DNA from 2 places in the Roseateles sp. DAIF2 genome. Region 2 is predicted to be linked to the other one. Evidence: riboswitches for the same ligand, from Rfam matches in the RefSeq annotation. Region 2 holds a riboswitch; the other holds the start of a gene.

The links. Region 2 has a riboswitch for glycine ahead of gcvT (glycine cleavage system aminomethyltransferase GcvT). Riboswitches for the same ligand answer to the same signal wherever they lie in the genome.
Region 1: another riboswitch for glycine. It lies ahead of G8A07_RS24565 (D-amino acid dehydrogenase); the one in region 2 lies ahead of gcvT (glycine cleavage system aminomethyltransferase GcvT).

The regions. Positions count from the first base shown of each region.
Region 1 is NZ_CP049919.1:5,329,021-5,344,631, forward strand. Features, by position in the region: gene G8A07_RS24530 (GNAT family N-acetyltransferase) at 1-206, shown strand, start outside; gene G8A07_RS24535 (alpha/beta hydrolase) at 188-1,015, opposite strand; gene G8A07_RS24540 (class I SAM-dependent methyltransferase) at 1,015-1,821, opposite strand; gene G8A07_RS24545 (PQQ-dependent sugar dehydrogenase) at 1,833-3,029, opposite strand; gene G8A07_RS24550 (hypothetical protein) at 3,065-4,456, opposite strand; gene G8A07_RS24555 (response regulator) at 4,550-5,227, opposite strand; gene G8A07_RS24560 (hypothetical protein) at 5,397-6,533, shown strand; glycine riboswitch at 6,557-6,654, shown strand; glycine riboswitch at 6,655-6,766, shown strand; gene G8A07_RS24565 (D-amino acid dehydrogenase) at 6,859-8,154, shown strand; gene fusA (elongation factor G) at 8,244-10,313, shown strand; gene G8A07_RS24575 (SRPBCC domain-containing protein) at 10,323-10,925, opposite strand; gene G8A07_RS24580 (hypothetical protein) at 10,978-11,571, shown strand; gene G8A07_RS24585 (hypothetical protein) at 11,970-12,161, shown strand; gene G8A07_RS24590 (hypothetical protein) at 12,204-12,458, shown strand; gene G8A07_RS24595 (HDOD domain-containing protein) at 12,555-13,397, shown strand; gene G8A07_RS24600 (methyltransferase domain-containing protein) at 13,417-14,022, shown strand; gene G8A07_RS24605 (Lrp/AsnC family transcriptional regulator) at 14,027-14,509, opposite strand; gene hppD (4-hydroxyphenylpyruvate dioxygenase) at 14,635-15,611, shown strand, end outside.
Region 2 is NZ_CP049919.1:3,418,331-3,433,941, forward strand. Features, by position in the region: gene G8A07_RS15790 (tripartite tricarboxylate transporter substrate binding protein) at 1-168, opposite strand, end outside; gene G8A07_RS15795 (DUF2987 domain-containing protein) at 328-990, opposite strand; glycine riboswitch at 1,147-1,251, shown strand; glycine riboswitch at 1,261-1,370, shown strand; gene gcvT (glycine cleavage system aminomethyltransferase GcvT) at 1,423-2,553, shown strand; gene gcvH (glycine cleavage system protein GcvH) at 2,597-2,974, shown strand; gene gcvP (aminomethyl-transferring glycine dehydrogenase) at 3,049-5,973, shown strand; gene G8A07_RS15815 (L-serine ammonia-lyase) at 6,011-7,399, shown strand; gene G8A07_RS15820 (ABC transporter substrate-binding protein) at 7,413-8,162, opposite strand; gene G8A07_RS15825 (RES family NAD+ phosphorylase) at 8,176-8,886, opposite strand; gene G8A07_RS15830 (MbcA/ParS/Xre antitoxin family protein) at 8,886-9,317, opposite strand; gene G8A07_RS15835 (TRAP transporter substrate-binding protein) at 9,497-10,510, opposite strand; gene G8A07_RS15840 (TRAP transporter large permease) at 10,557-11,849, opposite strand; gene G8A07_RS15845 (TRAP transporter small permease) at 11,857-12,369, opposite strand; gene G8A07_RS15850 (gluconokinase) at 12,366-12,854, opposite strand; gene G8A07_RS15855 (LacI family DNA-binding transcriptional regulator) at 13,067-14,113, shown strand; gene G8A07_RS15860 (efflux RND transporter permease subunit) at 14,123-15,611, opposite strand, start outside.

The DNA.
Region 1 (15,611 bases), 1.9 Mb from region 2:
TGGCCAGCAGGCTGCTACGCGCGCTGGAGGCCGCGGCGCGCGCCATGGGCTGCAGCCTGCTGGTGCTGGACACCGAGGCCGGCTCCGCCGCCGAGGCCGTCTACACACATCTGGGCTGGAGCAAGGCCGGCGAGATCCCGCATTTCGCTGCCAGCCCCGACGGCGTGCTGCAGCCCACCGCGCTGTACTACAAGCTGCTCGGCTGAAGCGCCTCGAGCGCCTGCCGCAGCGCCCGCCAGTACGCGTCGAAGTCCTGCAGATCGTTGTGGCCGGCCCCGGCGATGCGCTGCAGGCGGGCGCCGGGCGCCAGGGCCTGCAGGCGTTCGCTGTGGGCCAGCGGGATCAGCGCGTCGCGCTCGCCATGCAGCAGCAGCACCGGGCCGCGCTGGCGCGCGAGGTCGGCGCCGGTGTCCAGCGGATAGCGCAGCAGCGCGGCGGGCACGAAGGGGTAATGCTCGGCCATCAGCGCGCCCATGCTGAGATAGGGCGAGACCAGCACCGTCAGCTCCGGCCGCAGTTCGGCGGACAGACGCGCCGCCAGCGCCGTGCCCAGCGAGCGCCCCAGGATCACCCGCGGCAGCCCCGCATAGCGCGGCGCCAGCGCGTGCCAGACGGCGCGCACATCGGCATGCAGTTGGGCCTCGCTCTCGATGCGGCCGCTGCTCTTGCCATAGCCGCGGTAGTCCAGCATCACCAGCTCGTAGCCGGCGGCGCGGTAGAAATCGGCGCGGCCGAACCAGCCCTGCAGATTGCCGGCATTGCCATGCAGGAAGAACACCACGCCGCGCGGCTGCGGCAGGCGCAGCTGCAGCACCGACAGGCGCGCGCCGCTCACCTCGACCGCATGCTCCTGCACATCCGGGCCGAACTCGAAGCGGTGCGCGGCCGGCAACGGCTCGGGCATGAAGATCAGCCGCTCCTGCTGCCAGTAGAGCCAGGCCAGCAGCGCGCCATACAGCAGCAGGGCCGACAACGCCAGGCCCAGCAGCAGGCGCAGCGCGCCCATCATCTTCATCAGGCGGCCGGCCGACCGATCATCGCCACCGTGCGGTAGGGCACGCCGAGGGTCGGCGCGCCGGCCGCGAACTCGGCGAACAGCGTGGCCAGCGCCGCCGACACCGCCCGACCCGCCGCGCCCTCGCGCGCCGGCATGTAGGAGCGCGAGAACACCAGCGCCTCCAGCCCGGCGGCATCGAGCCGGTGCTCATGCGGCCAGGCCCGCTCCTCGACCCGCGCCGCGCCGAAGAAGCGCGGCACCTCGTGGCGCTCCTCATGGGCCAGCAGGGCCGCACGCTTGGCGCCGCCGAACTCGGCGAACAGCTCGTCCAGCGCGCGGTGCAGCGGCGCCTCGATCACGCGGTCGTTCCAGATCAGCGCCACCGCGCCATCCGGCTTCAGCACGCGCAGCGCCTCGGCGCGCGCGGCCTCGATCTCGAACCAGTGGAAGGCCTGGGCCGCGGTCAGCAGGTCCAGGCTGCCCTCGGCCAGCGGCAGGGCCTCGGCCCGGCCCGCCTGGCTGCGGTAGCCGGCCCGCCCGCCCAGCCAGGCGTCGCAGGCCGCGCGCATCTCCTCGTTGGGCTCGATCGCATCGACCCGCCAGCCACGCGCCAGCAGGCCCGCGGTCAGGAGGCCGGTGCCGGCGCCGATGTCGGCGATGCGCGCGTCCCGCGCCGGCAGCCAGCCGGCCAGCGCCTCGAACAGCGCCGCCGGATAGTCGGGCCGCGAGGCCGCATAGTCCCGCACCTTGGGGCCGAAGATCGCGCCGGTACCGCCGGCATGCTGGGCGCGCAGCGCGGCGCCGGTATCGGATGGGTTTTGCATGAGCCCGGATGCTAGCGCGCCAGGCGCATCAGCTTGCCGCTGTCGGTCAGCAGCAGCAGCGCGCCGTCCGGCGCCTGGCGCACGTCGCGAAAGCGCTCGCCCAGGCTGCCGAACATCGCCTCGCGCGCAACCACCTGGTTGCCGTTGAGCTGCAGCCGCCACAGCGCCTGGCCGGCCAGCGAGCCGGAGAACAGCTGGCCGCGCCACTCGGGGAACATGGCGCCGGTGTAGAAGACCAGGCCGGCCGGCGCGATCGAGGTCGGCACCCAGTAGGAGAGCGGCTCGACATAGGCCGGCGCATGGGTGCCGCCGCCGATGCGGCAGGCCTCGCCGACCGGGTCGCCGTAGTTGCAGCCATAGCTCTTGACGGGCCAGCCGTAGTTGGCGCCGGCGCGCGCGATATTGATCTCGTCGCCGCCCTGCGGGCCATGCTCGCTGAGCCACAGCTCGCCGCTGTCCGGATGCAGGGCCGCGCCCTGCGGGTTGCGGTGGCCGTAGCTCCAGATGCCCGGCAGCGCGCCCGCGCCCAGGCTCGGGTTGCCGGCCGCCGGCAGGCTGCCGTCGCGCTGGATGCGCACCACCTTGCCCAGGGTCTGTGCCAGGTCTTGCGCCGGGCTGCCCTTCATGCGCTCGCCCAGGGTGATGAACAGGGTCTTGTCGCGGCCGAACACCAGGCGCGAGCCGTAATGGCCGCCGCCGCTGACCTTGGGGGCCTGGCGGAAGATCACCGCCACCTCCTGCAGCGTGTCGCCGACCAGGCGGCCGCGCAGCACCGCGGTGCCGCTGCGCCCGGCCTCGGCGCCGCGGCCCGGCTCGGCATAGCTCAGGTAGACCCAGGGGCTGCCACTGCCGAAGTCCGGATCGATCGCCACATCCAGCAGCCCGCCCTGCCCGTTGGCATCGACCGCCGGCAGGCCCGTGATCGTCGCCAGGGTGCGGCGCCCGTCGGCCGCCAGGCGCAGCAGGCTGCCGGCCTTCTGCGTCACCAGCATCTCGCCGTTCGGCAGCAGGGCCAGGCCCCAGGGGCTGGACAGGCCGCTGTGCAGGGTGGCGAGCTGCGGCGCGGGGCTGCCGGGAGCGCCCGGCGTACCGCCATCACCGGTCGCGCCGTTGCCACCGCCACCGCAGGCGATGATCACCAGGGCGGCGGCCAGGGCCACCAGGATCAGGTCCGCCTTGCCGAGCGATGCATGCCTTTCTTTCACCATGATGGCGACTCCCGTCTTCACGTCGATGCCGCAGTCTAGTGTGATGTGCGCAGGGCCACCGGAATGCGCTCCGGCGCCTCGGCCGCCACCGCGGCCAGCACCGCCGGCGTGTAGCGCGACAGCGGGATCCACTGCGCGTCATTGCCCCACCAATCGTGGATGCAGCGCAGCAGGAAATCCTCGGTCCAGAAACATTCCCACACCATCATCAGCCCGTCCGCCGTGCGGTAGACCGAGGCCTTGTCGTGCAGCGCCTGCGCATGCACCGGGCGGCCCTGCAGGCTGTGGCGCCAGTAGTCGAGACCATGGCGCTCCAGCAGCGCCGGCCAGTCGGGATGCCCGCCATGCAGGCGTTGCGCATGCTCGAACAGCGCCGCATCGAAGAAGTAGCCGGGGATCAGGCCCAGGTGCACGAAGCTCGCATCGACCGCCCGCCGCAGCACCGCCGCGCGCTCGGCCGCCGGATCCTCGCTGATCAGGTCCTCCAGGTAGAACAGGCAGTCGGCGCCGCCGCTGTCCAGATGGGCCAGCATATAGGCCGGCCGCAGATGGCGCTGGCGCGGCAGGCTGCGATAAAAGCGCGGGCACAGCCGGGTCAGGGCCAGCAGCAGCGCATCATCGCGGCGCAGGGTGGGCGGCACCAGGCGCAGGGTGAACCATTCGTCGACGCTGGCCCGCTCCAGGCAGTCCTGCGCGTCGAGCGGCCGGACATGGCGCGGCGGCGCCGGCCACAGGCGCACCCGCTCGGCGCGCACCACCGAGCGGTCCTGGCACAGCAGGCGCCAGATATCGCCATAGGCCAGCACATGGTCGGCCAGCAGGCCGCGCAGGCGCTGCGGCAGCCAGGCCTCGACGCTGCCGAGCAGGTCCATCTCGCCGCCGTCGCGGCGCGGCTCGTAGGTGGCCATGGCCTCGATCTCGCCGGCATGCAGCATATGGCCGTCGCGGATCAGCACCGTGGTGCGCAGGCGCTGCGCCACATCCAGCCCGCCATGGTTGTCGCGGCCGATCACGCATTCGGCGATATGCGCACAGCCCTCGACGATGATCGCGGCGCCGCCATTGACCAGGGCCCGCGCCATCAGATGGCCGCGCACCGCCAGAAAGGGCGCATCGTTCAGGTCCGCATTGATCAGCGCGCCGTCGATCTGCAGGTCGCCGAGCACCAGCAGGCCGGCGATCCGCTCCGTCTCGGCCAGCGCCCCCTCCGGCAGCACGATGCCCAGCCGCGCGCGCCAGGCCGCATCGCCCCAGCCCTCGGCCCAGTCCAGCCGCAGGGTGGCCGGCAGCACCCAGTCGCCCTCGCAGACCAGCACCGGCCGGTCCGCCAGCTGGTCCAGGTCGAGCAGGCCGGAGGCGCCCAGATTGATCTCGTAACGGGCACCGGCCTCGCGGCAGGTCAGCAGGGAAAACGGAGGCTTGGTCACAACAACCTTCATGCGGGCGGGAGCTATCGCTGTCGCGGCGCATGCTAACGAGGACGCCACATGCCCAAAGTCATGCGGCGGCTGTGCGCCGATTCAGCCCGGCTCGCCGGCCTGCGCGTCGATCACGTAGCCGACGCCGCGCACCGTGCGCACATAGCCGGGCCCGATCTTGCGGCGCAGGTTGGAGATATGCACGTCCAGCGCATTGCTCTCGTTGTTCAGCCCGCCCGGCAGCACGCTTTCCTCCAGCGCGCGGCGCGTGACGACGCGGCCGATGCGCTTGAGCAGCAGGGCCAGCAGCTCGAACTCGCAGCGCGACAGCTCGACCGGCTGGCCGTCCACCGCGGCCCAGCGCATGCCCTCGTGCAGGCTCAGACCGCGCAGATTGACCGTGCCGTCCTCCACCAGCCCGTAGCTGCGCCGCGCCAGCGCGCGCACGCGCGACAGCAGCTCGGCCAGCGCGAAGGGCTTGACCAGGTAATCGTCGGCCCCCTCGTCCAGCCCGCGCAGCCGGTCCGACAGCGCGTCGCGCGCGCTCAGGATCAGCACCGGCAGATTGCTGCGCTCCTGGCGCAAATGCGCCAGGAGCTCCAGCCCATCGCCATCCGGCAGGCCCAGATCGAGCAGCACCATGTCGTAGCTGGGGTCGTCCAGCGCCGTCAGCGCGCTGTCGAGCCGTCGCAGCCACACCACCTCCAGGCCCTGGTCGGCCAGCGCGATGCGCACGCCATTGCCCAGGTCCAGATCGTCCTCCAGCAACAGAACCTTCATGCCCTTTGTCCTTTGCCGTCATCTTCTTCATCGAGCGCGGCGCCGCGAGTATCCGGCAGCCCGCAACAGGCCGATTCAGCAAGGCTTCATTAAGGCCCAAGCCGCGCTTCAGGCGGGCCGCCCAGAGTAGGGACGCTGGCGCTCGCGCGCTGCTTCCGTCACCCGCCTCATGAGCATGCCTGCTGTAGCTTCCCGCCCTTGCAATTCCTTCACCGTGCCGCGCCTGCTGGGCCTGGCCGCCCTGCTGGCGGGCCTCGCCGGCTGCGGCGGCGGCGACGATGAGCGCCCCTACGCCCGGCGCTGCGGCCTGCCGACCACGGAAGCGAGCCGCCTGCCTGCACCGACCGGCGGCAGCTGCGTGGGCAAGGCCGGCTTCCTGGCGCTGGACGGCGCCCGCCTCGACCCCTATGCCGGCAACGGCAGCCCGCGCGAGCTGAGCCTGAAGGTCTGGTACCCGATCCACAGCACGCCCCGCGCGGCGCGCGCGGACTACATGGACGCGCAGGTCTGGTCCGTGGTGCGCCAGGCGGTGCCGGCACTGCCCGCCGCGCAGGCCCCCACCAACGCGCGCAAGGAGGCTTCGCTGAACCAGGGCCGGCGCCATCCGGTGCTTCTGTTCTCGCCGGGCTGGGGCGCCCCCGTCGAGGTCTACAGCAGCTTGCTGGAAGACATGGCCAGCCATGGCTATGTGGTGGTCGCGATCAACCATCCCTATCTGAGCGGCCCGACCCTGCTGTCGGGCGGTCGCCTGGTCGTCAATAACGGCGTCGCCCAGCCGAGCGACGCGAGCATGGCGACGATGGTGGCCGACCAGCGCTTCGTGCTGGATTGGCTGAAGGCGCGCGACGCCGAACCCGCGGGCCACCATCTGCTGGCCGGGCGGCTGGACCTGAGCCGCGTCGGCGCCTACGGCCATTCCTTCGGCGGCTCGGCCGCGCTGCAGACCTCGCGCCAGGACGCCCGCGTGCAGGCCGGGATCGACATCGATGGCTCGGTCTACGGTGAGCGCAAGCAACCCTGGACCAAGCCCTTAATGTTCCTGCTCAGCGAGGACAGCGGCGCCAACGGCGGCACCGTCCCGAGCATCGAGGAAGTCTGGAAGCTGCGCCAGGGGCCGGGCAAGCGTGAGGTGCTGGCCGGCTCCAAGCACAACGGCTTCGCCGACATCAAGTTCCTGCTGGGCTCCCAGCTGGCTCAGGCCCCGGAAGATCTGCGCAGGGAATTCGGCCGCATCGACGCCCAGCAGGCGCTGCGCTGGACGCGCGAGCAAACCCGTGACTTCATGGGCAGCCACCTGCGTCGCTGAACGGGCGAAAGCGCTTACACTGCGCCACGGATTCAGGAGAGTGCCGCGCATCCTCACCCGATGCCGGCCGCCGAAGGCGCAAGCTCCCATACTCGCTCAGGCCCCGTACTGGATCCGCCACAAGCCGAATGCTGGAGAGTGCGCTGCCGCAACGGCAGCGCCACCGAAGGAGCAAGGCGCACACCGGGTGGTGCGCGCCGAATCTCTCAGGTACCAAGGACAGCGGGAGCGGCGCGCGTCAGGCGCATGCACGCTCCCGGTCCATCCCTTGCTCGATGGTGACCGCCCGCATGCCTGCGCCGGCGCACAGCAGGAGCTTGTCTTCATGCATGTCATCGTTCTGGGCGCCGGCATCACCGGCATCACCTCCGCCTGGTATCTGCGCCAGGCCGGCCATGAGGTCACCGTCATCGATCGCCAGCCCGCCGCCGGGCTGGAAACCAGCTATGCCAACGGCGGGCAGATTTCGGTCTCGCATGCCGAACCCTGGGCCAATCCGGGCGCGCCGCTGAAGGTGCTGAAATGGCTGATGAAGGAGGACGCGCCGCTGCTGTTCCGCCTGCGCGCCGATGCCGCCCAATGGCGCTGGGGCCTGGCCTTCCTGCGCGAATGCCTGCCCGGCCGCACCGCCCACAACATCCGCAACATCGTCAGCCTGGGCATGTACAGCCGCGCCAAGCTGCGCGAGCTGCGCGCCGCCACCGGCATCCAGTACGACCAGCGCAGCCAAGGCATCCTGCATTTCTACACCAGCGAGGCCGAGTACGCGGCCGCCCAGGAACCCGCGCGCATCATGCGCGAGCAGGGCTGCGAGCTGGACATGAAGACGCCGGATGAATGCGTCGCGATCGAGCCGGCGCTGGCGCAATGCCGGCACCAGATCGTCGGCGGCAGCATGACGCCCAGCGACGAGTCGGGCGACGCGCACCGCTTCACCCAGGAGCTGGCGCGCCGCTGCGCCGAGGCCGGCGTGCATTTCCGCTACGAGACCCGCCTGCTGGGCATCGAGCGCCGCGGCGACGCGATCGAGCAGATCGTCACCGCCGATGCCGGCGGCCGGGTCGAGCGCCTGCGCGCCGATAGCTATGTGCTGTGCCTGGGCTCGTTCAGCCGCGGCTTCGCGCGCGAGCTGGGGGTCGATCTGAACATCTATCCGGCCAAGGGCTATTCGGTCACCCTGCCGGTCACCTCGGCCGAGCACAGCTACCAGGTCTCGCTGACCGACGACGAGTACAAGCTGGTGTTCTCGCGCCTGGGCGAGCGTCTGCGCATCGCCGGCACCGCCGAACTGAACGGCTACGACAGCTCGCTGAACCTGGCGCGCTGCGAGGCCATCGTGCGCCGCACCCGTGAGCTGTTCCCGCAGATGACCGACGGCAGCGGCGCACAGTACTGGACCGGCCTGCGCCCGGCCACGCCGTCGAACCTGCCCTACATCGGGCGCAGCCGCATCGCCAACCTGTTCCTCAACACCGGCCATGGCACGCTGGGCTGGACCCATGGCTGCGGCTCGGGCGCGGCGATCGCCGACATCGTCGGCGGCCGCCGGCCCGAGTTCGACTATGCCTTCACCGGCCTGGACGAGGGGCAGGTCTTGATGCGCCCGCGCCTGGCCGGCTGAGCGGCGCCGGGGATGCGCGCAAGGCCTCTTGCCGGCCCGGCGCGCATGCCCTACCCTGGGGCCGTCCGGCTTTCCTGCAGGAGCGTGCCATGGCGGATCAGCAGAGTCCCACCAGCCCCGTCCACCCCGGGATCGCCGCGATCCGCACGCTGGCCCTGGTGGGGCCGGCGGGCGCCGGCAAGACCAGCCTGGCCGAGGCCCTTCTGCACCGGGCCGGCGGCATCGCGGCGCCGGGCAGCGTCGAGCGCGGCAACACCGTCAGCGATTTCGACCCGCTGGAGAAGAAGCTGCAGCATTCGCTGCAGTCCAGCCTGCTGCACCTGCGTCACGCCGGCCTGCGCCTGCACCTGATCGACACGCCCGGCGCGCCGGACTTCGTCGGCCAGTCGCTGCCGGCGCTGGAGGCGGTGGAGACCGCGGTGGTGGTGATCAATGCGCAGAACGGCGTCGAGCTGATGGCCTCGCGCATGATGGAGGCGGCGGCGCAGCGCGGCCTGACCCGGCTGATCGTGGTCAACAAGATCGACGCGCCCGGCGTCGACCTGCCGGGCCTGCTGGCCCAGCTGCGCGAGACCTTCGGCCGCGAGTGCCTGCCGCTGAACCTGCCGGCCCAGGGCGCGAGCCGGGTGCAGGACTGCTTCTACTGCCGCGAGGGCGCGACCGACTTCGACTCCGCCGCGGCCGCGCACCAGGCCCTGGTCGAGCAGGTGGTGGAGGTCGATGCGGCCTTCGTCGACCGCTACCTGAACGAGGGCGATGTCGATGCCAGCGAGCTGCATGCACCGCTGGAGCAGGCGTTGCGCGAGGGGCACCTGATCCCGGTCTGCTTCACCTCGGCCAGGAGCGGCGCCGGCGTGGCCGAGCTGCTGGACGTGATCGAGCGCCTGCTGCCGAATCCGGTCGAGGGCAACCCGCCGCAGTTCCTGCGCGGCGAGGGCCCCGACGCGCTGCCGCTGCAGGCCCTGCCCGAGCCCGGCGCCCATGTGCTGGCCCATGTGTTCAAGATCGTCGCCGACCCCTATCTGGGCAAGATGGGCGTGCTGCGCGTGCACCAGGGCACCCTGACCCGCAACAGCCAGCTGCTGGTGGGGCATGCGCGCAAGCCCTTTCGCGTCGGCCATCTGTTCATGCTGCAGGGCAGGGAGCATGTGGAGGTGGACGAGGCCCTGCCCGGCGACCTCTGCGCGATCGCCAAGGTCGAGGAGCTGCATTACGACGCGGTGCTGCACGACGCGCCCGAGGACGAGCATATCCACCTCGCACCGCTGGAGTTCCCGGTGCCGGTGCATGGCCTGGCGATCAGCCCGGCCCGGCATGGCGACGAGCAGCGCCTGTGGGAGATCCTGAGCCGCCTGGTCGACGAGGACCCCTGCCTGAAGGTCGAGCATGCGGCCGCGACCAACGAGACCCTGGTCTACGGCCTGGGCGAGCTGCACCTGCGCCTGCTGCTGGAGCGGCTGCGCGAGACCTACAAGTTCGAGGTCGCGACGCAGCCGCCGCGCGTCGCCTACCGCGAGACCATCTCGGCCCCGGCCGAGGGCCATTACCGCCACAAGAAGCAGAGCGGCGGCGCCGGCCAGTTCGGCGAGGTGTTCCTGCGCGTCGAGCCGCTGGCGCGCGGCGCCGGCTTCGAGTTCGTCGATGCGGTCAAGGGCGGCACCATCCCGGGCCAGTTCATGCCGGCGGTCGAGAAGGGCGTGCGCCAGGCCTGCGCGGCCGGCGTGGTCTCGGGCCACCCGCTGGTGGACCTGCGGGTCACGGTGTTCGACGGCAAGCACCATTCGGTGGACAGCAAGGAGATCGCCTTCGTCACCGCCGGCCGCAAGGCCCTGGTCGCCGCAGTGCGCGAGGCGCGGCCGCTGGTGCTGGAGCCGATCGTCCATGTCGAGATCAGCGCGCCGGCCGGCGCGATGGGCGACATCACCGGCGACCTGGCCTCGCGGCGCGGCCAGGTCAACGGCACGCGCTCGCCGGTGCCCGGCGTGATCGCGGTGCAGGGCCTGGCGCCGCTGGCCGAACTGGCCAGCTACCAGAACCGCCTCAACGCGCTGACCAGCGGCCAGGGGCGCTACACCCTGGAGCTCTCGCATTACGAGCCGGTGCCGCCCAACACCCAGGCGCAGCTGGCCGGGGCCTACAAGCTGCGCGACGAGGAGTAGCGCGGCCGCCTACTTCGGCGCCGAGGCCGCCGCGGCCGCGCGGGCCTGGGCGCGGAACTTCTCCAGCTGGGCCAGCCAGTCGGTCCAGTCCTGTGGGCCGGTCTCGTAGCGTTTCTTCAGATTCGCCAGCACATTGCCCCAGGCGCGGTCGAAGTAGCCATAGGCCTTGTCCCATTCGCCGCCCTCGCCCCAGCCGGTGTGGTGCAGGCGCACCCGCGTCTGGTCCACCCCCATTGGCTCGAAGCGCACGATCACGAAGGTGCGCTGCGCCCGCGCCTCGGGCAGATGGGGCGGCGCGTTCCAGTCGAAGCTGAGCATCTTCCGGGGCTGCAGCGCCATGAAGCGCATCTCGTCGGCGCCCTTCATGCCGGGCTCGGCGCCGGGGTCGATATAGATCTGGAAGGCGCCGCCGACCCGCGGCTCGATCTTCGCGTCGGGCGCGAAGAAGCCGACGATGCCCTCGCGCGTGGTCCAGCTGGCCCAGGCCTGGTCCAGGCTGGCCTTGATGATCACTTCTTTATCAAGACTGCGCTCGGCGGCGCCGGCCTGGGCGGCCAGCAGCAAGCATCCCGAGAGCAGCATTCCCTGCGAAAAAGCGGCAAGACGAGGCATGGCGTTTCTCCTTGGCCGGGGTCCTGGATGAAGGCAGCTTTATCATACGCATATGTCCACCGCCCCCCGGGACGTCGCACAGATCCGTCTGGACAACGCGATGCTCCTGTTTGAAGAGTTCGTCACCGCCACCGTCAAGCATCCGGATGCCGCCGCCCTGCGCGGGCTGGAGCGCCGGTTCGCGGAGCGTTTGCAGATCCAACCGAGTTACTGGAGCCAGATCAAGAGCCGCTCGCGCCAGATCGGCGAACGGCTGGCGCGCCAGTTCGAGCAGCTGAGCCACAAGCCCGCCGGCTGGATGGACCAGGCCCATGGCCCGCAGGCCGCGGGCGCGGCCGCCGGTGCGCAGGAGCCGCCGCCCAGCCTGCCGCAGGACGACGACGAGCGCTTCATCGTCGGTCTGGTGCTGACCTATTACCGCCGCCACCCGCAGCGCGCCCGCACCCGGCTGCTGGACCTGCTGGGCGAGGTGCTGACCCCCGGCGCACCGCCGGCCCCGGCCGCACCGCGTGCGCCGCAGGCGCCCGCCGCCGGTCGCTCGCCCCTGGCCCCCGCTGTTCCCGCCGCGCCCGCGGTGGACGATGCCGTCGACGCCTGGCGCAAGCTGCAGCAGGGCATCGCGCCGCTGAAACCGAAGAAGCGCTGAGACACTGAGGCGCGGGCGTGGGCGGCGTTGCCGTCACCCCTAATTTGTTTATCTCTTCAGATAAAAAGCACTTGCGCAAGATAATCAATCGTTTATCATTTGCGCAAGTTGCGGCGTGGTTCACCGCAACGACACCCCAAACGCCGACAGGCCAACCCATCCGACCCGGCCAGCCGCCGCGCTGATGCAACGACGCCGACTCCCTTGCGGGCCCAGAACCGTGGCCCGAGGGAAGGCGACGCTCTTGTGCATCCGCCGCGCGCCCGCCATTCGCTCAAGAGCCGCCCCGCGGGCTCTGCGTTGATGTTGTTTTGCTTCCGATGACGCTGCCGCGCTGCAGTGGCGCCGCCGCATCGCCCATTGTTCTGCCGCGAGCCCGGCTCGCAAGGAGAGAGTTCATGTCTCAGTTCACCGCTCCCCGGCCGCAGCTCAGCCTGAGCCTGCGCAAGCCGCGCAATCCGCTGGTGGCGCCGAGCCTGCTGCGTCAGGCCGGCCGCCATGACGCCGCGAGCAAGTCGCAGCGCCAGCAAGCCAAGACCGCCCTGCTGAAGGAAGTCCGTCAGCTCGTGCCTCTAGACCGCAGCCCCTGACTCGCGACGCGAGCGGGGCATCCCGACGGGAGAAGAATCATCATGAAACATGTGTATGCGATGGGCCGCCACCCCGAGGCCGCCATCACCGCCGAAGCCTGGCGCCGCGGCCTGGCCAGTACCCTGCGCCGCACCGGCGCCGGCATGCTGCGGCTGGCCGAGCGCCTGGCCCGGGTGCAGGCCCGCCGGCGCCGCGCGCCGGAGCTGGAGTTCTACGCCGAAGCCGGCGCGCCAGAAGGGGCGCTGTATGTCGACGGCCAACTGATCGGCACCCTGCCGGGTGTCACGCGCCTGTGATTCCGGTACTGATGGGCCTGGCGCGGCTGGTCCTGGGCGTCAAGACGGGCGAGATCATGCCGATATACGATCACCATCATCCCGAGGTGATCCTGCATGAACCCGCCCGCTCTTGCCCTGCCGCTGCGCCAGGCCCCGCCCGATCTGGCCGCCTGGACGGCGGCCCTGCGCGATGCGGAGATCCCCGTGCTCGCCACGACGGCCGAATCCTTGGAGCTGATGCGCGCCAATGAGGATGCCTTCGATGCCAACAGCATCGGGGAGATGATCGCCACCGACCCGCTGATGACCCTGAAGGTGCTGGCCCATGCGGCCACGCACCGTTCTGGGCGACTGCTGACCGATGCCGAGACGGTGACGGCGGCGATCGTCTGGATGGGCATCACGCCCTTTTTCGCCGCCTTCGGGCCGCAGCCCACCGTGGAGCAGCGCCTGGCCGACCAGCCGGCGGCGCTGGCCGGGCTGCAGCGCGTGCTGCGCCGCGCCGACCGCGCCGCGCGCTTCGCGCTGGGTTTCGCGGCGCACCGCGCCGACCCGGACGCGGCCGTGATCCACAGCGCCGCCAGCCTGCATGACTTCGCCGAGATGCTGCTGTGGGTGCATGCGCCGGCGCTGGCGCTGGAGATCCGCGCGCGCCAGCAGGCCGACCGCCAGCTGCGCAGCGCCGCGGTGCAGCGCGAGCTGCTGAACATCGAGCTGGCCGACCTCGAGCAGGCCCTGATGAAGACCTGGCATCTGCCCGAGCTGCTGGCCCATATCACCGACGACAAGCGCGGCCTCGACCCGCAGGTGCAGACGGTGCGCCTGGCGGTGCGCCTGGCGCGCCACACGGCCGACGGCTGGGACGATGCTGCGGTGCCGGACGACATCAGCGACATCGCCCAGTTGCTGAACCTGGGCCCGCTGGCCACCGAGCGCCTGCTGCACGAACTCGACTGAAAGAAAGCACGATCTCCCGATGAGCGGACCGACCCTGGACTTCTGGCAGCAGCGCTTCGAGAACGGCGACACCCCCTGGGACCGCGGCGCGGCCCATCCGCAGCTGCAGCGCTGGCTGGACGAGGGCCAGCTGGCGCCGGGCCTTGCCACCCTGGTGCCCGGCTGCGGCCGCGGCCATGAGCTGGTGGCCCTGGGCCGGTCCGGCATCGCCGCCACCGGGCTGGACTATGCGCCGGCCGCGGTGGCGCTGGCGCGCGAGCGCCTGGGCGATCTGCCGGGCCGGGTGCTGCAGGCCGATGTGCTGGACTGGGCCCCGGAGGCGCCGCTGGACCGCATCTACGAGCAGACCTGCCTGTGCGCGCTGCATCCGGACCAATGGCGGCGCTATGCCGATCGCTTGCATGCCTGGCTGAAACCGGGCGGGCGGCTGCTGGCGCTCTTCATGCAGGCGCGCCGCGAGGGCGCGGCCGAAGGTCGGGTCGAGGGCCCGCCCTATCACGGCGACATCAACGCGATGCGCGTGCTGTTCCCGGCTTCGCTGTGGGATTGGCCGGCGCCGCCCTACCCGGCCGTTGCGCATGAGCGCGGCTGGTTCGAGCTGGCGGTGGTGCTGACGCGGTGCTGAGCGGCTACAAGGGCACGGCCGTCGTGTTCTTCAGGCGGTCCAGCACAAAGCTGGTCTTGCAGTCCTGCACGCTGGGGTGCTTCAAGAGGGTCTCGCTGATGAAGCGGGCGTAATGCGCCATGTCCTGCACCAGCACGCGCAGCAGATAGTCCATGTCGCCGGTCAGGGCCGCGCATTCCACCACCTCGGGCCAGGTCTGCACCGCGGCGCGGAACAGGTCCATCGGGTTGCGCTTGTGGCTCTCGGTCTGCTTCTCAAGCCTGACATTGATGTAGGCGGTCAGCGACAGGCCCACCTTCTCCGGCCGCACCAGGGCCACATAGGCGGCGATCGCACCACCCTCCTCCAGGCGCCGCACGCGCCGCAGCACGGCCGAGGCCGAGAGGTTGACCTGGGCCGCCAGCGCGTCATAGGTGACGCGGCCGTCCTGCTGCAGCGCCCTCAAAATGCGCCGATCGATCGCGTCGAGCTGGATGTCGCCTTCCATATCCGAAGTTTCGCAGGATTCCTGCAGCATTGCGCCATCCCACGCCTGAGATCGCAGGAATCCTGCGCCCCTGCGCTCCTACAGTCTTGACCTATCGCAAGGCATTCAAAGCAGGAGACCCCGCCATGGCATTCACCCCCTGGGACAACCCGATGGGCACCGACGGCTTCGAGTTCATCGAGTTCGCCGCCCCCGATCCCGCCGCCCTGGGCCGGCTGTTCGAGACCATGGGCTTCACCGCCGTGGCCAAGCACCGCCACAAGAACGTGACGCTGTACCGCCAGGGCGGCGTCAACTTCATCATCAACGCCGAGACCGATGCCTTCGCGCAGCGCTTCGCGCGCCTGCATGGCCCCTCGATCTGCGCGATCGCCTTCCGCGTCAAGGACGCAGGCTACGCCTACCAGCGCGCGCTGGAACTGGGCGCCTGGGGCTTCGACAACAAGACCGGCCCGATGGAGCTGAACATCCCGGCGATCAAGGGCATCGGCGATTCGCTGATCTACCTGGTCGACCGCTGGCAAGGCAAGAACGGCGCGGCCGCCGGCGAGATCGGCAATATCTCGATCTACGACGTGGACTTCGTGCCGCTGCTGGACGCTGAAGGGCGCCCGGTCGACGCCAACCCCAAGGGCAACGGCCTGACCTACATCGACCACCTGACGCACAACGTGTTCCGCGGCCGCATGAAGGAATGGGCGGACTTCTACGAGCGCCTGTTCAACTTCCGCGAGGTGCGCTACTTCGACATCGAGGGCAAGCTGACCGGCCTGAAGAGCAAGGCCATGACCAGCCCCTGCGGCAAGATCCGCATCCCGATCAACGAGAGCAGCGACGACAAGAGCCAGATCGCCGAGTACCTGGACCTCTACCACGGTGAGGGCATCCAGCACGTCGCGCTGGGCACCGACGACATCTACACCACCGTCGAGGGCATGAAGAACGGCGGCGTGGTATTCCAGGACACGATCGACATCTACTTCGACCTGATCGACAAGCGCCTGCCGGGCCATGGCGAGAAGGTCGACGAGCTGCGCCGCCTGCGCATCCTGATCGACGGCGCCGCGCATCTGGGCGCCGAGAAGGAACTGCTGCTGCAGAT
Region 2 (15,611 bases):
GGTCTGCATCGCGGTGCCCAGCGCGCGGCCGGTCTGGTCCCAGCCGCCCCCCGGGTTGGCCGGGATGACGATGCGCAGCTCCGGCAGGGTCTCGAACTTCTGGGCCCGGGCCCCGGCACCGCACAGGGCGGCGGCAGCCCCCAGCAGCACATGACGACGATCCACCATCTTGCCCACCTCCCTGGTTTGTCTGATGTGGCGGGAGTCTAGGGGGCCCACCGCGCTTGCGCACCTGCGACGACCGCACCGTCGCGGTGCAAAGTGTGCGATTTGCCGCGATTCAAACCCGACGAAAGTCACTTGCGTCGCGCATGGGCGACTCCTTGATCACTCCATGTCGCCGACGATCGCGCTGATCTGGCCCTCGGTCGTCAGCTTCGGCTGCGCGCGCTGCAGCTCCGGGCTCATGCGCAGCGCGATCTGGCCCTTGGCGTCCGCCTTGTAGGTCTTGGCCCCCTCCGGCAGATGCACCACCAGGGCACAGGGCGGCGCGGCGCTGGCGCAGCGGAACACCATGCTGTGCACCTTGGGCGCCAGCAGGCTGAGCATGCCGGCCTGGCGCTTGATGAAGCCGTTCATTTGCGTGGCGGAGCGCTGCAGGTCGGCATAGTCGAACTGGCGCGGATCCGGCACCTTGGCGACCAGGTCGATATTGAGGTCCAGATCGTCCTCCGGCCGGTCCGCCTGCACCACCGGATCGAAGCCCGGCTTGGCCAGGCCCGCCGGGCGCTCGAAGCTGCCGTCCGCGCGCAGCGGCAGCTCGACCCGCTGGCCCTGGTCCTGGTACCAGACCTTCACCACGGTGCCGGGGGTCTTGCTGACCAGGGTGTGGCGCAGCGCGATCGCGTCACGCTCGCCGCTGGGCAGGCGCTCCAGCTGGGCGGCGGCCTCAAACAGCTTGCTGGCGGGCATCTGGGCATTCGGCACGGCCTGCGCGGCTACGGCCAGCAGCAGGGAAGAAGACAAGAGGACGGAAGCACGGATCGGCATGAGGACTCCTGAATAGGGCAGATGTGAGGCAAACCGGCCCAGTCTGCGCAGCCGGGCTGAAGCGCGGCTGAGCCCTGCATGAAGCGAGGATGAAGAAAAGGCGGCGACAGGGCCGTGCGGCGACTTCGCCCCGGGCAGCCCAAACCCTGGCTACAATGCCGCCCGTCAGGAGAGAGCTTCCCAGCCGGAAGCCGCCGAAGGCGCAGTGGCACTGGTGATCCCACGCTGCGAACGCTCAGGCAAAAGGACTGACAAAACGCCCATAACCGGGCGTTCCTCACTGGAGAGAGGCGGGCCATCGAGTCCGTCCACCGAAGGGGCAAGCCGTTGGCGATCGGTCAGCGGCCAATCTCTCAGGTAAAGCGGACAGCGAGGGCATATCCCCCCACTCCACCCGGAGTGGGTCTGTCGAATGCCCTCGGAGCCTGGTCCATGTCCGCAGCCCCCCACAACGAATCCCTGAAGACCACCCCGCTGCACGCGCTGCACCTGGAACTCGGCGCCAAGATGGTGCCCTTCGGCGGCTACGACATGCCGGTCCAGTACCCGGCGGGCCTGATGGCCGAGCACAAGCACACCCGCGCCGCCGCCGGCCTGTTCGACGTCTCGCACATGGGTCAGGTGCGCCTGGTCGGCGCCGATGCCGCCGCCGCGCTGGAGACCCTGGTGCCGGTCGACATCGTCGACCTGGGCATGCTCAAGCAGCGCTACGCCCTCTTCACCGACGAGAACGGCGGCATCCTGGACGACCTGATGGTCTGCCGCCGCCCGGACGACCTGTTCGTGGTCGTCAACGCCGGCTGCAAGGAACAGGACATCGCCCATCTGCAGGCCAAGATCGGCGGCCGTTGCGAGGTCATCCCGATGCCCGAGCAGGCCCTGCTGGCCCTGCAGGGCCCCGAGGCCGTCACCGCGCTGGCGCGCCTGAACCCCGACGTCAGGCAGTTGGTGTTCATGACCGGCGGCTTCTTCGAGCTGGACGGCATCCCGACCTTCGTGACCCGCTCGGGCTATACCGGCGAGGACGGCTTCGAGATCTCGGTGCACCAGGACCAGGCCGTCGCGCTGGCGCGCAAGCTGCTGGCCCAGGCCGAGGTCAAGCCGATCGGCCTGGGCGCGCGCGATTCGCTGCGCCTGGAGGCCGGCCTGTGCCTGTACGGCCATGACATCGACACCACGACCACCCCGGTCGAGGGCGCGCTGACCTGGGCGATCCAGAAGGTGCGCCGCGCCGGCGGCGCGCGCGCCGGCGGCTACCCCGGCGCCGCGGTGATCGACCAGCAGTTCGCCGAGGGCGCCGCGAAAAAGCGCGTCGGCCTGGTCAGCAACGAGCGCATGCCGGTGCGCGAGGGCGCCAAGCTGGTCGACGCCAGCGGCGCCGAGGTCGGCACCGTCACCAGCGGCACCGTCGGCCCGACGGTCGGCAAACCGGTGGCCCTGGCCTATGTCGGCGCCGCCCATGCCGCGCTGGGCACCGAGCTGTTCGCGCTGGTGCGCGACAAGCGCACCCCGATGACCGTGTCCGCCACGCCCTTCACGCCGAACCGCTACTACCGCGGTTAAAGCGCCCAAGAAACACAACCCTTCCCCAACGGAGCAAGAGCCCATGAGCACCATCAAGTACACCGCCGACCACGAATGGGTCCAGATCGAAGCCGACGGCACGGTCGTCGTGGGCATCACGGTCCACGCGCAGGACGCGCTGGGCGACGTGGTGTTCGTCGACCTGCCCGAAGTCGGCAAGAGCTTTGCGACCAAGGAAGTGGCCGGCGTGGTCGAATCCGTCAAGGCCGCCGCCGACGTCTACATGCCGGTCGCCGGCGAGATCACCGAGGTCAACGAGGACCTGCGCAACGATCCCTCGCTGGCCAACAGCGACCCGCTCAAGAGCGGCTGGTTCTTCAAGGTCAAGCTGGCGAACAGCGCCGAGCTGGACGGCCTGATGGACGCCACGGCCTACGACGAGCTGGTCAAGAACAGCTGAGCCTTAACTCCATCCAGCAGTAGCAGTAAGGACGGGCACGTCATGTGCCCGTCGTCGTATTCCAAGGAACTTCCATGTTGATGTCTGCGCTCAAGCCCCTGACCGAGCTCGAAAACGCCGCCGAATTCCAGGCCCGCCATATCGGCCCCGACGCCGCCGACGAGGTCGGCATGCTCTCCGTGATCGGCCAGGCCTCGCGCCGCGCGCTGATCGAGGCCATCGTGCCGGCCAGCATCAAGCGCTCGCAGGGCATGGCCCTGCCGGCCGCGGTGACCGAGGCGCAGGCGCTGGCCGAGCTGAAGGCGCTGGCTTCGCAGAACAAGGTGCTGAAGAGCTATATCGGCCAAGGCTACTTCGGCACGCTGACCCCCGGCGTGATCCTGCGCAACATCCTGGAGAACCCCGCCTGGTACACCGCCTACACGCCCTACCAGGCCGAGATTTCGCAAGGCCGCATGGAGGCCCTGGTCAACTTCCAGACCATGGTGACCGACCTGACCGGCATGGCCATCGCCAACAGTTCGATGCTGGACGAGGCCACCTCCGCCGCCGAGGCGATGACCCTGGCCGCCCGCGTGGGCAAGAGCAAGAGCCTGGTGTTCTTCGTCGCCGACGACGTGCTGCCGCAGACCCTGGAAGTGGTGAACACCCGCGCCAAGCCGCTGGGCATCACGGTGCAGGTCGGCCGCGCCGAGGACGCCGGCAAGACCGAATGCTTCGCCGCGCTGGTGCAGTACCCCGGCGTCAATGGCCAGCTGCGCGCGCTCAAGCCGATCGCCGACGCGGTCCATGCCCAGGGCGGCCTCTTGATCGCCGCGGCCGACCTGCTGGCCCTGACCCTGATCCAGTCGCCCGGTGAACAGGGCGCCGACATCGCGGTGGGCACGACCCAGCGCTTCGGCATGCCGATGGGCGCCGGCGGCCCGCATGCCGCCTACATGGCCTGCAAGGACGAGTTCAAGCGCAGCCTGCCGGGCCGCCTGGTTGGCATCAGCGTCGACTCGCATGGCAACCCCGCCTACCGCCTGGCGCTGCAGACACGCGAGCAGCATATCCGCCGCGAGAAGGCCACCTCCAACATCTGTACCGCCCAGGTGCTGCCGGCCGTCGTCGCCAGCATGTACGCGGTCTACCATGGCCCGCAGGGCCTCAAGCGCATCGCCCAGCGCGTCGCCAGCTATGCCGCGATCCTGGCCCAGGGCCTGAAGGGCCTGGGCTGGAGCGTGCTGAACGAGGCCAGCGCCTTCGACACCCTGCACATCGCCACCGGCGCCAAGACCGAGCAGATCCTGGCCGCGGCCGTCACCGCCGGCATGAACCTGCGCCGCGCGGGCGCCGACAGCGTCAGCGCCTCGCTGGACGAGACCACCACCCGCAAGGACCTGCTGGCCCTGCTGTCGGTGTTCGCCGAGGGCAAGACCACCCTGCCCGGCTTCGAGAGTTTCGAGAAGGGCGTCGCGCCGCTGATCCCGGCCGAGCTGGCCCGCTCCAGCGCCTACCTGACGCATCCGGTCTTCAACACGCACCACTCGGAAACCGAGATGCTGCGCTATCTGCGCGCCCTGGCCGACAAGGACCTGGCGCTGGACCGCTCGATGATCCCGCTGGGCTCCTGCACGATGAAGCTCAACGCGACCAGCGAGATGATCCCGATCACCTGGCCCGAGTTCGCCGGCGTGCATCCCTTCGCGCCGCAGGACCAGTTGAAGGGCTACAGCCTGCTGAACCAGGAGCTGACCAGCTGGCTGTGCCAGGCCACCGGCTATGCCGGCATCAGCCTGCAGCCCAATGCCGGCTCGCAGGGCGAATACGCCGGCCTGCTGGCGATCAAGGCCTTCCACGAGGCGCGCAAGGAAGGCCATCGCAAGATCTGCCTGATCCCCGAATCGGCCCATGGCACCAACCCGGCCTCGGCCCAGATGGTGGGCATGCAGGTCGTCGTGACCAAGTGCGATCGTGATGGCAATATCGATCTGGCCGACCTGAAGGCCAAGTGTGAGCAGCACAGCGCCAACCTGGCCGCGATCATGATCACCTACCCCTCCACCTATGGCGTGTTCGACACCCATGTGAAGGAGATCTGCGCGCTGGTGAAGAGCCATGGCGGCCGCGTCTATGTGGATGGCGCCAACATGAACGCGCTGGTCGGCATCGCCGCGCCGGGCGAGTTCGGCGGCGACGTGTCGCACCTGAACCTGCACAAGACCTTCTGCATCCCGCATGGCGGCGGCGGCCCCGGCGTCGGCCCGGTCTGCGTGGTCGAGGACCTGGTGCCCTACCTGCCGGCGCACCGCTCGGCCGGCCTGGGTAACGACAGCAATATCGGCGCCGTCTCAGCCGCGCCGCTGGGCAATGCGGCCGTGCTGCCGATCTCCTGGATGTATGTGCGCATGATGGGCGCCGAGGGCCTGACCGCGGCGACCGAGACCGCGATCCTGTCGGCCAACTATGTGGCGGCACGCCTGTCCGACCATTACGACATCCACTTCAGCGGCAATATCGCCGGCGTGAAGGGCGGCGGCGTGGCCCATGAGTGCATCCTGGACCTGCGCCCGCTGAAGGACACGAGTGGCGTCAGCGCCGAGGACGTGGCCAAGCGCCTGATCGACTATGGCTTCCACGCGCCTACGCTCAGCTTCCCCGTCGCCGGCACCCTGATGGTGGAGCCGACCGAGAGCGAGTCGAAGTTCGAGCTGGACCGCTTCTGCGACGCGATGATCGCGATCCGCGCCGAGATCGCCAAAGTCGAGAGCGGCGCCTGGACCCGCGAGGACAACCCGCTGGTCAACGCGCCGCACACCGCCGCCAGCCTGCTGACGGGCGACTGGACCCATGGCTACGGCCGCGACGAGGCCGCCTACCCGGTGGCCAGCCTGCGCAAGCAGAAGTACTGGGTGCCGGTGGGCCGCGTGGACAATGTCTACGGCGACCGCAACCTGTTCTGCTCCTGCCTGCCGCTGTCCGAGTACGGCAGCGACGACGAAGCCAGCAAGGCCTGACCCTCTCCCAGCCAGCCCGCCCCAAGGAGCGCCGACGATGGCCGTTTCCGTTTTCGACCTGTTCAAGATCGGCATCGGCCCGTCGAGCTCCCACACGGTGGGCCCGATGCGTGCTGCGCGCCTGTTCGGCCTGCGCCTGAAGCATGAGGGCCTGCTGGAACGCGTGGCCCGCGTGCAGGTGATCCTCTACGGCAGCCTGGGCGCCACCGGCAAGGGCCATGGCAGCGACAAGGCGGTGCTGCTGGGCCTGGCCGGGCATGAGCCGGACACGGTGGACGTCGAGGCCATCCCGGGCCTGCTGGACGGCATCCGCGCCGGCGACCTGAACCTGGTCGGCGAGCGGATGCTGCGCTTCGACGAGACCAAGGACCTTGTGTTCAAGCGCCGCGAGTCCCTGCCCTTCCATGCCAACGGCATGCGCTGCCTGGCCTTCGACGCCGAGGGCGGCGAGATCGCCAACCGGGTCTACTACTCGGTCGGCGGCGGCTTCATCGTCAGCGACGAGGTGGCGGCGGATGGCAGCAAGCAGAAGGTGATCGCCCCCGATGCCACCGTGCTGCCCTATCCCTTCAAGACCGGCGACGAGCTGCTGGCGCTGACCCGGGAGCATGGCATCTCGATCGCCGAGGTGATGCGCCGCAACGAGCGCCACTGGCGAGCGGACGAGGAGACCCGCGCCGGCCTGCTGAAGATCTGGCGGGTGATGCAGGACTGCGTGGCCCGCGGCTGCCGCACCGAGGGCATCCTGCCCGGCGGCTTCAAGGTCAAGCGCCGCGCGGCCCAGCTGCACCGCGACCTGACCGCCAACCCCGAGGCGGCGCTGCGCGACCCGCTGCAGGTGATGGACTGGGTGAATCTCTACGCGCTGGCGGTCAACGAGGAGAACGCCGCCGGCGGCCGCGTCGTCACCGCGCCGACCAATGGCGCGGCCGGCATCGTGCCGGCGGTGCTGCACTACTACTCGCGCTTCGTGCATCACGCCAACGACGAGGGCGTGGTCGACTTCCTGCTGACCGCCGCGGCGATCGGCATCCTCTACAAGGAAAACGCCTCGATCTCCGGCGCCGAGGTCGGCTGCCAGGGCGAGGTCGGCGTGGCCTGCTCGATGGCCGCCGCCGCGCTGTGCCAGGTGATGGGGGGCACGCCCGAGCAGGTCGAGAACGCCGCCGAGATCGGCATGGAGCACCACCTGGGTCTGACCTGCGATCCGGTCGGCGGCCTGGTGCAGATCCCCTGCATCGAGCGCAACGCGATCGCCTCGGTCAAGGCCATCAATGCCGCGCGCATGGCGCTGCGCGGCGACGGCACCCATTTCGTCAGCCTCGACAAGGTCATCAAGACCATGCGCGACACCGGCGCCGACATGATGACCAAGTACAAGGAAACCGCGCGCGGCGGCCTGGCGGTCAACATCGTCGAGTGCTGAGCCCGCGACGGCCTCAGTGCGGCGGGTTGTCCTCCGGCAGCCAGCGCTTGTAGATCGCCTGGAAGCTGCCGTCGCGCTTCATCGCGTCGAGCTGGCGCTGCCAGGCGCGCACCAGGGCGTCCGGCGTACCGCGCGAGAAGGCGATATAGCCCTCGGTGCTGGCGAAGCTGTAGACGATCTCCAGCGCGTCGGCCGGCAGGCCCATCTCGGCCAGCGTCGCCGGCATCGAGATGCGCTCGGTCGCGAACAGCGGCGCGCGCCGCGCCAGCAGCATGCGCACGCCCTGCTGCGGATCGCTGACCTCGAACAGATTGCGAAAGGCCTGGCTGCGCAGTTGCTCGGCGGTGTACCAGCCGCGCACCACCAGCACCTCCTCGACCAGGCGCGCCTCGCCCAGATGGCGCAACCGCAGCCCGCCGCCGGCCGGCGCATACAGCGCGCTGTAGAAGGTGACGATCGGCCCGACCCATTTGAACAGGCGCTCGCGCTCGGGCGTGCGAGCCATCGCGAACAGCGCGGCGGGCCGCTGCGGCTGCTGCGCCTCGCGGAAGGCGCGCGCCCAGGGCATGAACTCGATCTCGGCCGGCTGCTCCAGGCGGCGCTGGATCTCCTGCACCACCTCCACCGCCAGGCCGCGCGGCCGCCCCTGCTCGCTGTAGTTGATCGGCGGGAATTCCTCGCTGAGCAGGCGCAGCGGCGCTGCGTTCACCACCCAGGGCCAGGCCAGCAGGAGCAAGCAAAGCCAGGTCCGCAGCGGCGACATGATGGCGCAGGCGCTACAGCGCCCGCAGCTCCGATTTCAGGTACCACTCGGCGATGCGCTCGCCGTCCCAGCGCAGGCAGACATGCTCGGCCTGGCGGCAAGGCGGCACGGTGGCGCGTGGCGTGAACAGCGCCACGCATTGCCCGCCGGGATGGCGCACGCTGTCATAGACGATGCCGGCCTCGCCGGCCAGGCGGCGCTGCACACCATAGACCTGCGAGACGGCGTAGCTGTCCGGATCGTGCAGCACGCCGCCCAGGCCGCGCAGGTCACGCAGGCTGGCGCGCACCGCGACGCGGTAGCAGCGCAGGTCGATATCGAGCGCCGGCTCGGCCGTGCGGGACAGGAAGCGCGCGCGGTGATGACTGACCTCGGCCACCGCGGTCTCCAGCGCCGCGGCGGCGTAGTAGACGCCGTAGCTGCCGTCCGAGAAACGCGAGCCCTCGGGATTCAGATGGGTGAAGGCCGCCATGATGGGACTGCTGCCCGGGCCGCTGATGCGCTGCTCGGGCGAGACCAGGCGCAGCTGCCCGACCTCCTCGCGCAGGCGCGGATTGCCCAGCGACTCGATCGCGAACACCACGTCCAGATCGGCCGGATCGGCCACCGCATCGAACAGCGAGACCGGCGGGAAACGGCTCGGTATCAGCCGGCAGCTGTCGGCCCAGTGGAGCTCGCGGCGCGGCGTGTCGAGGGCGGCGGTTTCGTCGTCCTGCAGCGCCATCAGGCCCAACCGCCGCGTTGCGCGTCCAGGTACTGGCGCACGACGAACAGGTCGGATACCTGCCCGCCCAGCAGGCGCTCCAGCGCGGTGCCGCCACCGAACAGCGGCGCGCTGTTGGGCCGGCGCATCCAGGCATTGGCCCGCTCGGGGATCGGCAGCAGGATCTGCAGCGCGGCATAGATGCCGAACAGATGCGACAGGCGCTCCAGGGTCGCGCCGTCCAGGCCGCGCTTGATGCGGCCGGCCTTCCAGTCGAAGAAGGTGGTGCGGCCGCAGCCGAGCAGGCGCTGCTGCTCCTCGTTGGAGAGCTCCCAGGCCTTGGCGATATTGAAGAAGGTGCGCAGCGCGGCGGCGGCGGCCGGCGATTCCAGATCGGCGGCGCCCGGAGCCGTGGCCGGTGCCGCTTCGCGGGCGTGAAAGACGAGAGCCATCGGGTCCTCCTAAAGGGATGTCCCTGATGGCTCTCAGTGTAAGTTCAATTGAGAACTGAAGTCAAATTTCAGTCCACTCTAGAACTTCTGCATTCCCCAGCGGCGTCCGAGGATCCGGCTCTGCCGGGCCTGCGGGCGCGCCCCCTCGAGGGGGCGGCCGCAGGCCGTAGGGGGTAGGCCTACTTCCTACGGATCTTTGCCAGTTCCGCCTGCGTCTCGTTCCACAGCTCCATGCCGACCTGGGTGGCGATGCCGGCGTTGACCTTGGTCAGCTTGTCGCGCATGCGGCCGACCTCGGCCGGGCTCAGCTCGGTGACCTGCATGCCCTTGGCCTTCAGCTCGGCCAGGGCCTTGGCGGCCTCCTCGCGGGTGTCCTTGCGCTCGAAGTCGCGGCTGATCGCGGCGGCCTTCTGCAGCACCGCACGCTCGTCCTTGGACAGGCCGTCCCAGAACTTCTTGCTGACGGTGACGATCCAGGGCGCGTAGACATGGTTGGTCACGCTGAGGTACTTCTGCACCTCGTAGAACTTGGCCGACAGGATGGTGTTGTAGGGGTTCTCCTGGCCGTCGACCGCCTTGGTCTCGAGCGCGGTGAACAGCTCGGAATACGGCAGCGGCACCGCGTTGGCGCCCAGGATCTTGAAGCTGTCCAGGTAGACGTTGTTCTGCATCACGCGCAGCTTGATGCCGTCCAGGTCCTCCAGCTTGGCGACCGGCTTCTTGTTATTGGTCAGGTTGCGGAAGCCGTTTTCCCAATAGACCAGACCGACCAGGCCCTTCTCTTCCAGCTTGGCCTTGACCTTCTCGCCGACCGGTCCGTCCAGCAGCGCATCGGCCTCCTTGGTGTTGTTGATCAGGAAGGGCGTGTCCCACAGGGCCATTTCCTTCGTGATGCCGACCAGGGTGGCAGTGGAGCCGACCATCATCTCCTGCGCGCCGCCGATCAGGGCCTGCTGCATCTGGTTGTCCGAACCCAGGGCCGCGCCGCCGATCACGCGCAGCTTCATCTTGCCGCCGGAGAGCTTCTCGACGTTCTCGGCCAGCACCTTGGCCGCGCGGCCCTGGTTGCTGGCCTCGGCCAGGCCGTAGCCGAAACGGATCAGGCGCGGCTTGATGTCCTGGGCCTGGGCCACGCCGGCCGTGGCCAGGCAAAGGGCCGCGGCGGCCAGCAGGGTGCGACGCAGAGTTTTCATGGTGACGGTCTCCTTGTGGGTATGAGGGGGTGGGGGGGTCGGCGGCTCAGCGCATCCAAGCGACCGGCGCGGTGACGAGCTGCGGGAACAGGGTGAACAGGATCAGGATCAGCACATAGGTGAACAGGAAGGGGTTCACGCCCTTGATCACCTGGTGCATCGACAGCCGGCCCACGCCGGCCACCACGTTCAGCACCGTGCCCACCGGCGGCGTGATCAGGCCGATCGCGCCATTGAGCACGAACATCAGGCCGAAGTACACCGGGTCGATGCCGGCCTTGACCGCGATCGGCAGCATCACCGGCGCGAAGATCAGGATGGTCGGCGTCAGGTCCAGCGCGGTGCCGATGACCACCAGCACGATCATCATCACCGCCATCAGCAGGCGCGGAGACTCGACCAGCGGCCCCAGCCAGCCGGTCAGCACACCCGGCAGGTCGGCCAGGGTGATCATGTAGCTGGCCACCTGCGCGCCGGCGCACAGCAGCATCACGATCGAGGTGGTCTTGGCCGCGCGCACCAGCACCTGGCTCAGGCCGCCCAGGTTCATTTCGCGATGCACGAACAGCGCAATCACCAGCGCATAGAAGGCCGCGACCACCGCCGCCTCGGTCGGCGTGAACACGCCGCTCTTCATGCCGCCGATGATGATCACCGGCATCAGGATGGCCCAGAAGGCCTTGGCCGTCGCGCGCAGGCGCTCCTTGAGCGGCAGCGGCTCGCCGGCCGGCAGCTCAAGCTTGCGCAGCTGCAGCTTCCAGGCGACCAGCAGGCCGATGCCCATGATCAGGCCCGGCACGATACCCGACAGGAACAGCGCCGAGATCGAGGTGTTGGTCGTCACGCCGTAGATCACGAAGGGCATCGAGGGCGGGATGATCGGCGCGATGATGCCGCCCGAGGCGATCAGGCCGGCCGAGGTCGCCATCGGGTAGCCATGGGCGCGCATCATCGGCAGCAGGATCGTGGCCAGCGCCGCGGTATCGGCCAGGGCCGAGCCGCTCATGCTGGCCATCAGCACCGCCGCGCCGATCGCGACAAAGCCCAGACCGCCGCGGATATGCCCCACCCAGGCCTGGGCCATCGTGATGATGCGCCGGCTGATGCCGCCGCTGTTCATCAGCTCGCCGGCCAGGATGAAGAAGGGCACGGCCAGCAGCGGGAAGCTGTCGATGCCGGCCACCAGGTTCTGCGCCAGCAGCTGGGTGTCCCAGAAGTCCAGCGCCCAGGCCATGCCCGCGCCGGTCAGCACCAGCGCGAAGGCCATCGGGATGCCGATGCCCATCAGCACAAGCATGCCCAGCGAGAAAACGACGAAGGAGAGTGCCTCGTTGCTCATCGGTCCGTCACTCCACTTCCGCCTCGTGGCCCAGGTCCAGCGCCTGGCCACGCAGCAATTGCCACAGGGCCATCAGCCCAATCGCCACCGCACTCAGAAAGGCCGGCAGCGGCAGCAGCGCGGACGAATAGCCCAGCACCACCGACTGGCTGCCCAACCCCACCACCACCTGCTGCCAGGCGCCCCAGGCCAGCAGCACGCAGGCCAGCACGACCGCCACGCGGATCAGCAGCGTCATCGCCTTCAGCACCATCGGCCGCTTGCGCAGCGGCAGCAGCAGGCTGGTGAAGGCCATGTGCTCGCCGCGCGGGTAGGCGGCCGTGGCGCCGATGAAGACCATCCAGACAAAGAGCAGGCGCGACAGCTCCTCGCTGGCCGCGATGCCGCTGCCGAAGCCGTAGCGCAGCACCACATTGATGAACACCGCCAGCGCCATCACGGCCAGGCAGAGCGCCATCAGCGCATTGCTGAGCCGGGTCCACCAGGGCTGCTGCTCGCTGTCACCACTGCTGCTGCTCATGCGCTTTCTCCTTCTACTGCCAGCCAGGCCAGGGCCTGGCTCAATTGTTCCTGCGGCGCCTGCGCAGCCGCCACCGTCAACACCCCGGCCTCGCCCTGCGGCGATTCCAGCGCGGCGAACTGGCTGTCCACCAGGCTGGCCGGGAACAGATGCTGGGCCGCGCGCGCCGAGACGCGCCGCAGCGCCAGCTCACGGTCGATCTCCAGGAAGACGAAGCGCAGCCCAGGCCGCGCGGCGCGCAGGCGCTCGCGGTAGGCGCGCTTGAGCGCCGAGCAGGCCAGCACCACGCCGCCGGGATGCTTTTGCAGCTCCCCGCCCAAGGTGTCGAGCCAGCCGGCTCGGTCCGCATCGGTCAGCGCGACGCCGGCGCGCATCTTCTCGATCGAGCTTGGGGCATGGAAGGCATCGCCCTCGACATAGGCCCAGCCGCGCGCCTGCGCCAGGGCCTGACCCAGGCTGGATTTGCCGCAACCGGCAACCCCCATGACAACCACTGCAGCCATCGGACAGCGCTATCCAATTCAGGTAAACAAAAGGTGGTGCGATCTGCATCAGGACACCACCCGCCACGAGCCGTCGACCCGCCCTTTCGGGCGATCAAGGCGGTGATCAAGGGTGATCCACCTTGGCCCCGGACTCGGATAGCGCTATCCTAGGCTTCAATCAAAATGCACCGTATCAGGGAAACTACGCACCGATGAGTCACAGGCCCCCGCTCGATCCCGCACCACCCCGGCGCCGCCGCTCCAGCGGCCGGGTGACCCTGCAGGAGGTGGCGCAGGCCGCCGGCGTCAGCCCGATCACCGCCTCGCGCGCGCTGCGCGGCGAGCGCGCGGTGGCGCCGGAGCTGGTCGAGCGGGTGCAGGCCGCGGTGCAGCGCCTGGGCTATGTGCCCGATCCCGCGGCGCGCGCGCTGGCCTCCAGCCGCAGCTCCCAGGTCGCGGTGCTGATCCCGCTGCTGTCCAATGCCCTGTTCGTCGACCTGCTGGACGCGGTGCAGCGCACCCTGCTGCCGGCCGGCTACCAGACCCTGATCGGCGTCACCCATTACGACCCGGTCGAGGAGGAGGCGCTGCTGCGCAGCTACCTGCTGCACCGCCCGGCCGGCCTGATCGTCACCGGCTTCGACCGCAGCGAGGCCGCGGCCGCGCTGATCCGCGCCAGCGGTGCGCCCTGCGTGCATGTGATGGAGACCCAGGGCGGCGACGGCGTCTACAGCGTCGGCTTCTCGCAGGCCGCCGCCGGCCAGGCGATCACCGAGGCCCTGCTGCTGCGCGGTCGGCGCCGCATCGCCTTCGCCGCGGCGCAGTTGGACCCGCGCACCCTGCAGCGCGCCGAGGGCTACCGCCGCGCGCTGCGCACCGCCGGCTGTTACGACCCGGCGCTGGAATTCCTCGACGCGGCGCCCTCCTCGCTGGCTCTGGGCGGCCGCCTGCTGGAGCGGGTGCTGGCCGAGGCCCCTGAGGTCGATGCGATCTTCTTCAACAACGACGACCTGGCCCAGGGCGCGCTGCTGGCCGCGCTGCGACTGGGCATCCGGGTGCCGCAGCGCCTGGCCGTGGCCGGCTTCAACGACCTGACCGGCAGCGACCAGATGCTGCCGCCGCTCAGCACCGTGCGCACCCCGCGCAGCGAGATCGGCCGCGAGGCCGCCGCGATGCTCCTGGCGCTGATGCGCGGCGAGGCGGTGGCCGCGCCGCAGCGGGACTTGGGCTATGAGGTGCTGCTGCGGGGCAGCACCTGATCAAGCCCTTCAGTCATCCCCTGCCGGCGCGACCGCCAGTCCCTGCGGCGCCTCGTCCGGCTTCGGCTTGCGCTCCCGCACCAGATAGGAATACAGCACCGGCACCACGACCAGGGTCAGGAGGGTCGAGGTGATCACGCCGCCGATGATGGCGCGGCCCATCGGGGCCTGCACCTCGCCGCCGTCGTTCAGCGCGATCGCCATCGGCAGCATGCCGAACACCATCGCCGCGGTGGTCATCATGATCGGCCGCATCCGGATCAGGCCGGCCTGCAGCAGGGCCTCGGCCACCGTCGCGCCGGCCTGGCGCGCATGGTTGGCGAAGTCGACCAGCAGGATCGCGTTCTTGGTCACCAGGCCCATCAGCATCACCAGGCCGATCATCGAGAACACGTTCAGGGTCGAGTTCCACAGCAGCAGCGCCAGCATCACGCCGATCAGCGACAGCGGCAGCGAGGCCATGATCGCGATCGGCTGCAGGAAGCTGCCGAACTGGCTGGCCAGCACGATGTAGATGAAGATCACCGCCAGGCCCATCGCCCCGACCATGCCCTTGAAGGCGTCCTCCTGGTCCTTGGTCTGGCCGCCGACGTCGAAGCTCATGCCGGGCGGCAGCTGGGTTTCCTTGACCAGCTTCTGCACCTCCGCGCCGACGTCGCCGGCCGCGCGGCCCTGCACGCCGGCGAAGATGGCCTCGCGGCGCTGCAGGTTCTGGCGCCGGATCACCTCGGGATTGAACACCGGCTCGATCGTCGCCACCTGGTCCAGTGCGATCGGCGAGCCGTTGGCGGCATAGGCCACCGGCAGCTTGCTCATCTGCTCGATGCGCTCGCGCAAGCTGCCCGGCAGGCGCAGGTTCACCTCCACCTGGGTGCCGTCCGGCGTGGTCCAGTAGGTCGCGGTCTCGCCGTTCACATAGGCGCGCAGCGAGGCGGCCACCTGCGGCGGGTTCAAGCCCAGCTCGCGGATCGCCGAATCCTTCAGCCGCACCGCATAGGCCGGCAGGCCCGGCTTGGCCGAGATCTCGACGTCCACCGCGCCCGGGATCTTCTTCACCTTCTCGGCGAACTCCTGCGCGGTGCGGGTCAGCACCTCGGCATCCGAGCCCAGGATGGCGACATAGATCGGCCGGTTGAAACCCACCGAGACGTCGATGCCGGGGATCTTGGCGATCGCGGCGCGCGCGGCGTTCTCGACCTCCTTCTGGCTGCGCTTGCGTTCCTTGCGGTCGGTCAGCGCGATGTTCAGCGCCGCCTGGTTGCGGCCGGTGGACAGGCCCTCGCCGCTGCTGCCCACCACGGTGGAGATGGTCTTGACCTCGGGGAAGCCGAGCAGGATCTCCTCGACCTGGGCCACCTTGGCATGGCTGCGCTCCAGGCTGGAGCCGACCGGCATGCGCAGATTGATCTGGGTGAAGCCCTGGTCGGTCTCGGGCACGAACTCGCTGCCCACCAGCGGCGTCAGCAGGATCGCAACCACGAAGCTCGCCACGCCGCCC